2 regions of the Pseudomonas sp. GW822-FHT05A08 genome follow, and region 2 is predicted to be linked to the other one. Evidence: predicted binding sites of a transcription regulator. Region 2 holds the regulator's gene; the other holds the start of a gene.
What was found. The regulator FliA, encoded in region 2, starts transcription of late flagellar genes. The targets are predictions, from matches to a motif close to CTAAAGTTTNNNNNNNNNNNGCCGNTAA.

Region 1: the regulator FliA is predicted to act here: its motif matches at 2,072-2,099, upstream of AC3RCP_RS30965 (methyl-accepting chemotaxis protein).

The regions. Positions count from the first base shown of each region.
Region 1 is NZ_CM179511.1:6,819,511-6,825,391, forward strand. Features, by position in the region: gene AC3RCP_RS30965 (methyl-accepting chemotaxis protein) at 1-1,960, opposite strand, end outside; gene AC3RCP_RS30970 (LysR substrate-binding domain-containing protein) at 2,150-3,070, opposite strand; gene AC3RCP_RS30975 (NorM family multidrug efflux MATE transporter) at 3,227-4,636, shown strand; gene AC3RCP_RS30980 (putative bifunctional diguanylate cyclase/phosphodiesterase) at 4,671-5,881, opposite strand, start outside.
Region 2 is NZ_CM179511.1:2,065,117-2,070,997, forward strand. Features, by position in the region: gene flhA (flagellar biosynthesis protein FlhA) at 1-112, shown strand, start outside; gene flhF (flagellar biosynthesis GTPase FlhF) at 124-1,440, shown strand; gene fleN (flagellar synthesis regulator FleN) at 1,559-2,389, shown strand; gene fliA (RNA polymerase sigma factor FliA) at 2,386-3,126, shown strand; gene AC3RCP_RS09355 (chemotaxis response regulator CheY) at 3,287-3,658, shown strand; gene AC3RCP_RS09360 (protein phosphatase CheZ) at 3,688-4,476, shown strand; gene AC3RCP_RS09365 (chemotaxis protein CheA) at 4,489-5,881, shown strand, end outside.

The DNA.
Region 1 (5,881 bases), 2.1 Mb from region 2:
CCTCCTGGCGCAAGTCCGCCGCCAGCTTCTCCAGCTCCTTGGCGGTGATCGCCAGGTTCGACACCACTTCGCGCTGTTCGCTGTTGGCCAGGGCAATGCTTTGCAGGTTGCTGCTGAGCAGGGTCGCCGTGCTGCTCTGCTCCTGGGTCGCGGTGGTAATCGCGGCGAACTGCTGGCCGGCCGAGCGGCTCTGCTCGTCGATGCGCGCCAGGGCCGAGGCGACATTGGCGTTGCGCGACAGGCCTTCCTGCATCAGCACATTGCCCTGCTCCATGGTGGCGATGGCGTTGCCGGTTTCCTGCTGGATGCTGTTGATCATCCCCGAGATTTCATCGGTGGCTTCGCGGGTGCGCGAGGCCAGGTTGCGTACCTCGTCGGCGACCACGGCAAAGCCGCGGCCTTGCTCGCCGGCGCGCGCGGCCTCGATGGCGGCGTTCAGCGCCAGCAGGTTGGTCTGGTCGGCAATCGCGGTGATCACCCCGACAATGCCGCCGATTTCCTCGGAGCGCTGGCCCAGGGTATTGATCACATTGGCTGTGCTGTTCAAGGCGCCGGCGATCTGCTCCAGCGACGCCGAGGCCTCCTCCATCGAGGTGCGGCCGATCCGGGTCTGCTGGGCATTTTCCTGGGCCAGGCGCTCGGTGTTGCCCATGTTGTCGGCGATGTTCAGCGAGGTGGCGCTGAACTCCTCCACTGCCCCGGCCATGCTGCTGATCTCGCCCGACTGCTGTTCCATGCCCTCGTACGCCCCGCCCGACAACCCGGACAACGCCTGGGCCCGGCCATTGACCTCCGCGGCGGCCTTGCGGATGTGCTCGACCATGGTCGACAGGGCCTGGCCCATCTGGTTGAAGCTGCCTGCCAACTGGCCGATCTCATCCTGGCTGGAGACATTCAGGCGCGCACTCAGGTCGCCTTTACCCAAGGCATCGGCCTGGCGCACCAGGTCGCCCAGGGGCGCAAGCTTGCTGCGCAGCAGCCAGACCGTGGCGCCCACCGCCAGCAGCATTGCCAACAGGCTGCCAATGACCAGCCGCAGACCGACGCTCCAGGTCACCGCACGAATCTCGGCCTTCGGCATGCTCGCCACCACCGACCAGGGCCCGCCTTCGAAGGGCACGGCGACACTGTAGAAGTCCTCGTTCTTGTCGCTCCAGAAGTGGCCCTTGCCCGGCTGCCTGGCCAGTTCAGCGATGGTCGCCCCCGCCGGCTCCAGGGCCTGCACGCCGGCCGGCGGCACCAGCCACTTTTGCTGTTCGTCGAGCAACGCCAGGGAACCGGTCTGGCCGATGCGGAAGCGCTTGAGGTTGTCGAACTGGGCGTTCTGCGCGTCGGTGTAGTCGAAGCCGACGAACAGCACCGCAATCACCTGGCCGGCGCTGTCCCGCACCGGCGTGTATTGGGTCATGTACAGGCGCTCGAAGAGCAGCGCACGGCCGACATAGCTCTGCCCCGCCATGAGTTTCTGGTAAGCCGGGTGCCCATGGTCCAGCAGGGTGCCGATGGCGCGGCTGCCGTCCTGCTTGCTCAGCGAGGTGCTGACGCGGATGAAGTCGTCGCCGCTGCGCACGAACACCGTCGCCACGCCGGCGGTCATCTGCTTGAACTCGTCGACCTCCTCGAAATTGTTGTTCAGCACAACATCACCCAGGTGCAGGCCCGGGGTCTGGGTACCGGCCACGGTCACCGGCTGGTCCGGGTGCAGGCTCAGGCCGCCGCTGAAACGCTTTTCGAACAGCCCGCTCAGGCGCTGGGTACTTTCGCGCAGGGTGCCGTGGAAAGTATTGAGCTGGTCGGCCAGCAGCCGTGCCTCACTGGCCAGGTGTTCTTCCCGGGTGGCGAGGTTGGCGGCGTCCAGCGAGCGCAGGGCGAAGACAGTACTGCCGCTGATCACGATCGCCAGTACCACGGCGAGTGCGAGACCAAGCTGCGAGGCGATCCGGGCACGAGGTTGAGGCATGACAGCTCCTGGCCGAGAGACCGGATCGTCCTGATCGCGTCACACGCTCGGCAATGGTTCTAATAAGAATGAGGTGTCGGAACCTTTCAGAGCGAAGGCTCCACTTCCAAGGATTCGGCGGCGCCGATCAATACTTGAGCGCGCTGGACGGGTATCGCGCAGGCCCCTTGTCACGGGGCCTTCATCGTTTCAGCCGAGACGCTCTACGTCGGGCAATTGCATGGCGCGGACCTCGTTCTGGAGAAAGTCGCTGAGGCGGCGCAAACGTTCACCTCCAGGCCGGGTCTTGGGCCAGACCAGGTAGTAATTCTCGCCACTGGCCACCGCCGTCGGCCAGGGCAGGCTCAGGCGTCCCTGGGCCACATCCTCGGCCACCATCAGCAGGTCGCCCATGGAAACCCCGTAGCCGCGGGCCGCGGCGATCATGCCCAGTTCCAGGGTGTCGAACACCTGTCCGCCCTTGAGCGAAACCTGCTCGGACAGGCCCATGCGCTCCAGCCAGTTGCGCCAGTCGCGGCGATCCGGGGTCGGGTGCAGCAGCTCGGTGGCCGCCAGCCGCGCTACATCCCACGGCTGGTCGTTGAGCAGGTTCGGCGCGCCCACCGGGATCAGCAGTTCCGGAAACAGGTAGCTGGCCTCCCAGTCCGGCGGAAAGTGGCCGTTGCTCAGCAGCACCGCGCAGTCGAAGGGCTCCTGGTTGAAGTCCACCGAATCGACGTCCATCCAGGCGCTGGTCAGTTGCACTTCGTTGCCCGGTTGCAGATGGCGGAACCGGCTCAGGCGCGCCAGCAGCCAGCGCATGGTCAGGGTCGAGGGCGCCTTCATGCGCAGAATGCCGTCTTCGGCGCGCAAGGTATCGCAGGCGCGCTCGAGGGCGGTGAAGCCTTCGCGGATGCCTGGCAGCAGCAGGCGCGCGGCTTCGGTCAGTTGCAGGTTGCGCCCGCTGCGCTGGAACAGCCGGCAGGCGAAGTGGTCTTCCAGGGTGCGGATATGCCGGCTGACCGCACTCTGGGTGATCGACAGCTCTTCGGCCGCGCGGGTGAACGAGCTGTATCGCGCCGCGGCTTCAAAGGCGCGCAAGGCATACAGGGGCGGAAGACGACGGGGCATGGCAGCACTCCACAGGCGCAATGGCGCCAACTTACCAGAATCCGCAAGCATGAGTTTTAATCATGCCACCAATCGTTTTTATCCCTTTGTGAAAGTCACCCAGAGCGCCGAGAATCAACCCTCTTGACTCCCTCCCCCCTATCGAGACCGATGACCATGCAGCATCCAGCACGCACCGAACTCTGGGCCATCCTGCGGCTGGCCGGGCCGCTGATCGCCTCACAGTTGGCGCATATGCTGATGGTGCTGACCGACACCCTGATGATGGCCCGCCTCAGCCCGGAAGCCCTGGCCGGCGGTGGCCTGGGCGCGGCCACCTATTCGTTCGTGTCGATCTTCTGCATCGGCGTGATCGCAGCGGTCGGCACCCTGGTCGCGATTCGCCAGGGCGCCGGCGACATCGAAGGCGCCGCGCGCCTGACCCAGGCCGGGCTCTGGCTGGCGTGGCTGATGGCGCTGGTCGCCGGCCTGCTGCTGTGGAACCTCAAGCCGGTGTTGCTGCTGTTCGGCCAGACCGAAACCAACGTGCAGTCCGCCGGCCAGTTCCTGCTGATCCTGCCGTTCGCCCTGCCCGGCTACCTGAGCTTCATGGCCCTGCGCGGCTTCACCAGCGCCATCGGCCGCGCCACGCCGGTGATGGTCATCAGCCTGGCCGGCACCGTGGCCAACTTCCTGCTCAACTACGCCTTGATCACCGGCATGTTCGGCCTGCCGAAGCTGGGCCTGGTGGGGATCGGCCTGGTCACCGCGATCGTCGCCAACTGCATGGCCCTGGCGCTGGCCTGGCACATCAAGCACCACCCGGCCTATGCCGCCTACCCGCTGCGCCAGGGCCTGGCGCGGCCCAATCGCCACTACCTGCGGGAACTCTGGCGCCTGGGCCTGCCCATCGGCGGCACCTACGCGGTGGAAGTCGGGCTGTTCGCCTTCGCCGCGCTGTGCATGGGCACCATGGGCAGCACCCAACTGGCGGCGCACCAGATCGCCCTGCAGATCGTTTCCGTGGCCTTCATGGTGCCGGCCGGGATCTCCTACGCGATCACCATGCGCATCGGCCAGCACTACGGCGCCGGGCAGCTGTTGCACGCGCGCATGGCCGGCCGGGTCGGGATCGCCTTTGGCGGCGCGGCCATGCTGGGTTTCGCCATGGTCTTCTGGCTGTTGCCGAACCAGTTGATCGGACTGTTCCTCGACCATAACGACCCGGCCTTTCGCGACGTGATCAACCTCGCGGTCAGCCTGCTGGCGGTCGCGGCCTGGTTCGAGCTGTTCGATGGTACGCAGACCATCGCCATGGGCGCGATTCGCGGGCTCAAGGACGCCAAGACCACCTTCCTCGTGGGCCTGGGCTGCTATTGGCTGATCGGTGCGCCGGCGGCCTGGCTGATGGCATTCACCCTGGGCTGGGGCGCGACCGGCGTGTGGTGGGGCCTGGCATCGGGGCTGGCGTGTGCCGCCATCAGCCTGACCCTGGCTTTCGAATGGAAGATGCGCCGGATGATTCGCCGGGAAGGCGCGGAGCCTGCCGCGCGGGATAACTTCCAGACCGCCCGGGATTCCCTGTAGCGGCAGGTTCTCCTGCCACTACGGCGGGGTGCCGTCAGATGACCTCGTCGACCAGGACCTGCTGGCTTGCGCCGAACGTCAGGTACTCCACCAGTTCCGTCAGCGGCAGCGGCTTGCTGATCAGGTAGCCTTGCGCCTGGTCGCAACCGAAGCTGCGCAGCAAGGCCAGTTGCTCGGGGGTCTCCACGCCTTCGGCCACCACCTCGAGATGGAGGTTGTGGGCCAGGTTGATCATGGCGTGCACCAGCTTGCGGTTCTCTTCGCGCAGCTCCATGCCGCCGACGAAGCTTTTGTCGATCTTCAACAAGGCAATCGGCAGGCTGTTGAGGTGCACGAAGGACGAGAACCCGGTGCCGAAATCGTCCAGGGAAAACCGCACCCCCAGCCGACCCAGCGCATCCATGGTCTGCTTGACCAGGTCGCTGCGGCGCATCACCGCGGTTTCGGTCAGTTCGAATTCCAGCCATTGCGCCTCAACACCCCGCTCGGCAATCAGCCGGCTGAGGGTCGACAGCAGCTGGCTGTCCTGGAACTGGCGGAACGACAGGTTGACCGCCATGTGCAGCGGCGCCAGGCCGCGTTCGCGCAGGGCCTGCATGTCGCGCAGCGCCCGGGAAATCACCCAGTAGCCCAGCGGTACGATCAGGCCGCTCTGCTCGGCCAGGGGCACGAACTCGCTCGGCGGCAACAGCCCGCGCTCGCCGTGGCGCCAGCGCACCAGGGCCTCGAGGCCGACGATCTGCCCGTCATGCAGGTTCAGGCGCGGCTGGTAGTGCAACTCCAGCTCGTCGCGGCGCAAGGCCCGGCGCAGTTCGCTTTCCAGGTCGGCGAGGCTGCGGGCATTGCGATTGATGCGTTCGTTGAAGATGTGAAAGGTACAGCCCTGGGTACTTTTGGCCTGTTGCATGGCGATGTGCGCGTGCCACATCAGCGGGTCGGCGCCGGCATTCGCCCTCGCGTGGGCGATGCCCAGGCTGCAGCCGATCAGCAGGCTTTCGCCATCGATCCAGTACGGCTCGGCCATGACTTCGGCGATGCGTTCGGCCATCCACTCGGCGCGTTGCGGCGCCCGGCGGGTATCGATCAGCAGGGCGAATTCGTCGCTGCCCAGGCGCGCCAGCTGGTCGCCGGCCTCAAGCTGGCTCTTGAGCCGCGAGACCACTTGCAGGATCAACCGGTCGCCAGCCTGGTGGCCCAGCGCATCGTTGGCATGGCGGAAGTTGTCCAGGTCCAGGTGCCCCAGGG
Region 2 (5,881 bases):
GCTCTCGCGGTTCGGGCGCCTGGCGGTCCCGGGCTTGCACGTGTTGGCGTACCAGGAAATCCCTGACAACAAGCAAGTGACCATCGTTGCGACAGTAGGGCCCAACGGCTGAGGTAGTGGGTTATGCAAGTTAAGCGTTTTTTCGCCGCCGATATGCGTCAGGCCATGAAGCTGGTTCGTGATGAGCTGGGCGCCGACGCCGCCATCATTGGCAATCGCCGCATCGCCGGCGGTGTCGAGCTGACGGCTGCCCTGGATTACAAGCTGTCGGCGCTGGCGCCACGGGTGCCGAACATGGAGCTCGAGGACGAACTGCGCAAGACTCAGTCGCGCATCGTCACCGCCCAGGCCGAACTGAGCCTGCGTGGCGACGGCGATGCCAGCACCAATCGCCAGCTGTTCGCCGGCCTGCCGCTGACCGCCGCCGAGCCGCTGATCGAACCTACATTCAACGAGCCCCAGCGCCCGGCCCCGGTAGTCGCCGCGCCGGCGGTCGATCAGCGGGCACTGGACTCGATGCGTTTTGAACTCAATGGCCTGCGCGAGCTGCTGGAAGTCCAGCTCGGCTCCCTGGCCTGGAGCCAGCTGCAAGGCAGCCGGCCCGAACAGGCCAACCTGTGGCGGCGCCTGCAGCGTATCGGCTTGTCCGGTCCGCTGGCCCGCGACCTGCTGGCGCTGATCACTGAAATCGACGAACCCCGCCAGGCCTGGCGCATGCTCCTGGCCCACCTGGCGCGGATGATCGTGACCCCGGAAGTCGAGCCACTGGAGGAGGGCGGGGTGATCGCCATGGTCGGCCCCGCCGGCATGGGCAAGACCACCACCCTGGCCAAGCTGGCCGCGCGTTATGTACTCAAGTACGGCGCGCAGAACATCGCGCTGGTGAGCATGGACAGCTACCGCATCGGCGCCCAGGAACAGCTCAAGACCCTGGGTCGGATCCTCAACGTCTCGGTGACCCATGTCGACCCGGGCCAGTCCCTGGCGCAAGCCCTCGATCCGCTGCTGCGCAAGCGTGTGGTGCTGATCGACACCGCCGGCCTGCAAGCCAGCGACCCGGCCCTGCGCATGCAGCTGGAAAGCCTGGCCGGACGTGGCATCCGGGCAAAAAATTATCTGGTCTTGGCAACCACCAGCCAGAAACAGGTTCTAACCGCCGCATACCACAGCTACAAGCGTTGCGGGCTGGCCGGCTGCATCCTGACTAAACTGGATGAAACCGCCAGCCTTGGTGAGGTGTTGAGCCTGGCGATCAGTCATGAACTCCCCGTTGCCTATCTGACCGATGGCCCGCGGATTCCGGACGATCTGCACTTGCCGCGCCGTCACCAGCTGGTCAGTCGTGCGGTGAGCGTGCAGATGCAGGAAGAACCCAGCGAAGAAGCCATGGCTGACATGTTCGCTGACCTCTACCACAACCCGACCAAGCGGGTTGGCTGAGGGAATCATGAAAAGATTGCAATGTACCTACATCGATGGTCTGCCAGGCATTGTTCCGTTGGTGAACGCGCAGCCAGTTATGTGGCCCCGTCTAAGTAAGACAAGGTAAAGAACGAACATGGGCAGCATGCATCCCGTACAGGTGATCGCGGTGACCGGCGGCAAAGGTGGCGTCGGCAAGACTAACGTGTCAGTGAACTTGTCCCTGGCCCTAGCGGAGCTCGGCCGGCGCGTCATGCTGCTGGACGCCGACCTGGGCCTGGCCAACGTCGACGTGCTATTGGGGCTGACCCCCAAACGGACCCTCGCCGACGTGATCGAAGGCCGCTGCGAGCTGCGCGATGTGCTGCTGCAGGGGCCGGGTGGAATCCGTATCGTGCCGGCGGCGTCCGGCACCCAGAGCATGGTTCATCTGAGCCCGGCGCAGCATGCCGGCCTGATCCAGGCCTTCAGCGACATCGGCGACAACCTCGATGTGCTGGTGATCGACACCGCCGCCGGCATCGGTGACTCGGTGGTCAGCTTCGTCCGCGCGGCCCAGGAAGTGTTGCTGGTGGTCTGCGACGAGCCGACCTCGATCACCGACGCCTACGCGCTGATCAAGCTGCTCAACCGCGACTACGGCATGAACCGCTTCCGCGTGCTCGCCAACATGGCGCAGAGCCCGCAGGAAGGGCGCAACCTGTTCGCCAAGTTGACCAAGGTCACGGATCGCTTCCTGGACGTGGCCCTACAATATGTCGGCGCCGTGCCTTACGACGAATGCGTGCGCAAGGCCGTGCAAAAGCAGCGTGCGGTCTATGAAGCGTTTCCGCGTTCGAAATGCGCGCTGGCATTCAAGGCCATCGCGCAGAAGGTCGATACCTGGCCGTTGCCGGCCAACCCACGTGGACATCTGGAATTTTTCGTCGAGCGGCTCGTGCATCAGACAGCGGGACCGGTGCTATGAGCGCCAGCGGCTACAACCTTTACAAAAAGTCGGCACGTGACAGCCAGTACGAATTGATCGAGCGCTATGCGCCTCTGGTCAAGCGTATTGCCTATCACTTGCTGGCGCGCCTGCCGGCCAGTGTCCAGGTCGAAGACCTGATCCAGGCCGGGATGATCGGTCTGCTCGAAGTGTCGACCAAGTACGACGCGAGCAAGGGCGCGAGTTTCGAGACCTACGCGGGTATCCGTATCCGTGGTGCGATGCTCGATGAGGTCCGTAAAGGTGACTGGGCGCCGCGTTCGGTACATCGCAATACCCGGATGGTGAGCGATGCCATTCGCGCAATTGAAGCTAAAACCGGTCGTGACGCTAAAGATCATGAAGTTGCGGCCGAACTTCAATTGAGTCTCGACGATTATTACGGGATTTTGAACGACACCTTGGGCAGTCGCCTGTTCAGCTTCGACGATCTGTTGCAGGACGGCGAGCATGAAGGGCTGCATGAGGATGGCGCGAGTGCTCATCTCGAGCCGTCGCGCGACCTGGAGGACGAACGTTTCCAGGCCGCGCTGGCGGACGCGATTGCCAATTTGCCGGAGCGTGAGCGACTGGTCTTGGCGCTGTACTACGACGAAGAGCTGAACCTCAAGGAAATCGGTGAGGTCCTGGGAGTCAGCGAATCGCGGGTCAGCCAGTTACACAGCCAGTGCGCGGCCCGTTTGCGGGGGCGTTTGGGAGAGTGGCGAGCGCGCTGACAGGCAGTGTGGGGGACACTGCGGGCGAGACTGGCACGACGTGGCCGGACTTGCGGTGTGTATTCCATGCAGTCGTTGAGTGCTCTGCCTGATTGATTGAATGGCGCGTTCAGGTGCTGGACGCGTTTAAGACTGCTTGGAGGTCGAATTGGACAAGAACATGAAAATCCTCATCGTTGATGACTTCTCAACGATGCGGCGGATCATAAAAAACCTGTTGCGTGACCTGGGTTTCACCAACACGGTCGAGGCTGACGATGGCACCACCGCCATTCCGGTCCTCAACAGTGGGAGCATCGACTTTCTGGTAACGGACTGGAACATGCCCGGCATGACCGGTATCGATCTGCTGCGCCATGTGCGCGCCGATGAAAAACTCAAGCACCTGCCGGTACTCATGGTGACCGCTGAAGCCAAGCGCGAACAGATCATCGAAGCTGCCCAGGCCGGCGTAAACGGTTATGTGGTCAAGCCCTTCACGGCCCAGGCGTTGAAAGAGAAGATCGAGAAGATCTTCGAACGCATCGGTTGAGAGTGGAATCATTCCGCCACGGGGGAGCTATGGAGCACAACGAATCTTCATTGGGCGATTTCGAATCGACCCTGAAAAAACACGCACTCGAACTGGTCGACAGCCTTGAAAAAGGCAAGTTCGGCGAAGCCGTGCAACTGATCCATGAGCTCAACCAGACCCGTGACCGCGGCCTGTACCAGGAGGTCGGCAAGCTCACCCGCGAGCTGCATAGCGCCATCGTCAATTTCCAGATTGACCCGCATATGCCGCAAGCCGAGGAAGTTTCACAGATCACGGATGCCACCGAGCGCCTGTCCTATGTGGTCAGGCTGACCGAGGCCGCGGCCAACCGCACCATGGATCTGGTCGAGAGCGCCACCCCGCTGGTCAATGGCCTGAGCAGCGAAGCCCAGGCCCTGAGCGCCGATTGGGGGCGTTTCATGCGCCGCGAACTGGGCGCCGAGGAATTCCGCGACCTGGCCCGCCGGGTGGACGGTTTCCTGACCCGCAGCGAGCAAGACACGCGCGCGGTATCGAGCAACCTCAACGACATTCTGTTGGCGCAGGACTACCAGGACCTGACCGGTCAGGTGATCAAGCGCGTGACCCAGTTGGTCACCGAAGTCGAGAGCAACCTGCTCAAACTGGTCCTGATGGCCAGCCAGGTCGATCGTTTTGCCGGCATCGAACATGACCGTGAATCGATCCTCGCTGAAAAAGATCCGCAAAAACATCTGGCCAAGGGTGAAGGTCCGCAGATTCATGCCGATAAACGTGAAGACGTTGTATCCGGTCAGGACGATGTCGACGATTTGCTTTCCAGCCTTGGATTCTAGGAGCACCCATACATGAGCTTCGGCGCCGATGAAGAAATCCTTCAGGATTTTCTGGTTGAGGCCGGCGAGATTCTAGAGCAACTGTCCGAACAACTGGTCGAGCTGGAAAGCCGGCCGGACGATGCGGATCTGCTCAACGCAATTTTTCGCGGTTTTCACACTGTAAAAGGGGGCGCCGGCTTCCTCCAGCTCAACGAGCTGGTGGAGTGCTGCCACATCGCCGAGAACGTGTTCGACATCCTGCGCAAGGGTGAGCGTCGCGTCGACGCGGAACTGATGGACGTAGTGCTCGAAGCGCTGGACGCGGTGAACGGCATGTTCGGCCAGGTGCGCGAGCGTACCGAGATCACCGCCGCCACTCCGGAGCTGCTGGCTGCCCTGGCCCGTCTGGCCGAGCCTGCGGGGGCCGAGGAGGTCGCCGCGCCGGTGGCCGACGTTGAGGCAGTTGTTGAAGCCGTTGCCGAGCCGGTCGCCGAATCGACCGAAAGCGAGTCCGGCGATATCACCGACAGCGAGTTCGAGCAGTTGCTCGATTCGCTCAATGCCGCCAAGGCCGAGGCCGAAGCCCCGGCTGCTGTCGCTCCCGCGGCACCTGCCGCCGGCAGCGAAGCGGCCAGCGACGAAATCACCGACGCCGAGTTCGAGTCGCTGCTCGATCAATTGCATGGCAAGGGCCAGTTCGCACCGGATGCGGTGGCCCCTTCGGCCACGGCGCCGGCTGCGGAAAAAACCGCGGCCAGCGACGAAATCACCGATGACGAGTTCGAAGCCCTGCTGGATCAGCTGCATGGCAAAGGCAACTTTGCGGTCGATGCGCTGGACTCCGCGGTAGCAGCGGCGGTACCGCCGGCTGCGCCAAGCGCGGCCGCCGCCGGTAGCGACCTGATCACCGACCAGGAATTCGAATCCCTGCTCGACGAGCTGCATGGCAAGGGCAAGTTCTCTGAAGTGCCCGCTGCCGCGGCGACCGTGGGTAGCGCAACGGCCGTCACGGCTCCGGCGCCTGCCGCCGTCGCCAAGCCAGCGGTGAAGAAGCCCGAAGCCAAGGCCGAAACGCCAAAACCGGCTCCAGCCGCTGCTGCGGCGCCTGCTCGTGCTCCGGCTGCCGCCCCGGCGGAAAAGCCGGTCAGCGAAGCCGAAACCACCGTGCGGGTCGATACCGCGCGGCTGGACGAAATCATGAACATGGTCGGCGAGCTGGTGCTGGTGCGTAACCGCCTGGTGCGCCTGGGGCTCAACAGCGGCGACGAAGCCATGTCCAAGGCCGTGTCGAACCTCGACGTGGTCACGGCCGACTTGCAGACCGCGGTGATGAAGACCCGGATGCAGCCGATCAAGAAGGTCTTCGGGCGCTTCCCGCGCCTGGTTCGCGACCTGGCCCGCCAGCTCAAGAAAGAGATCAACC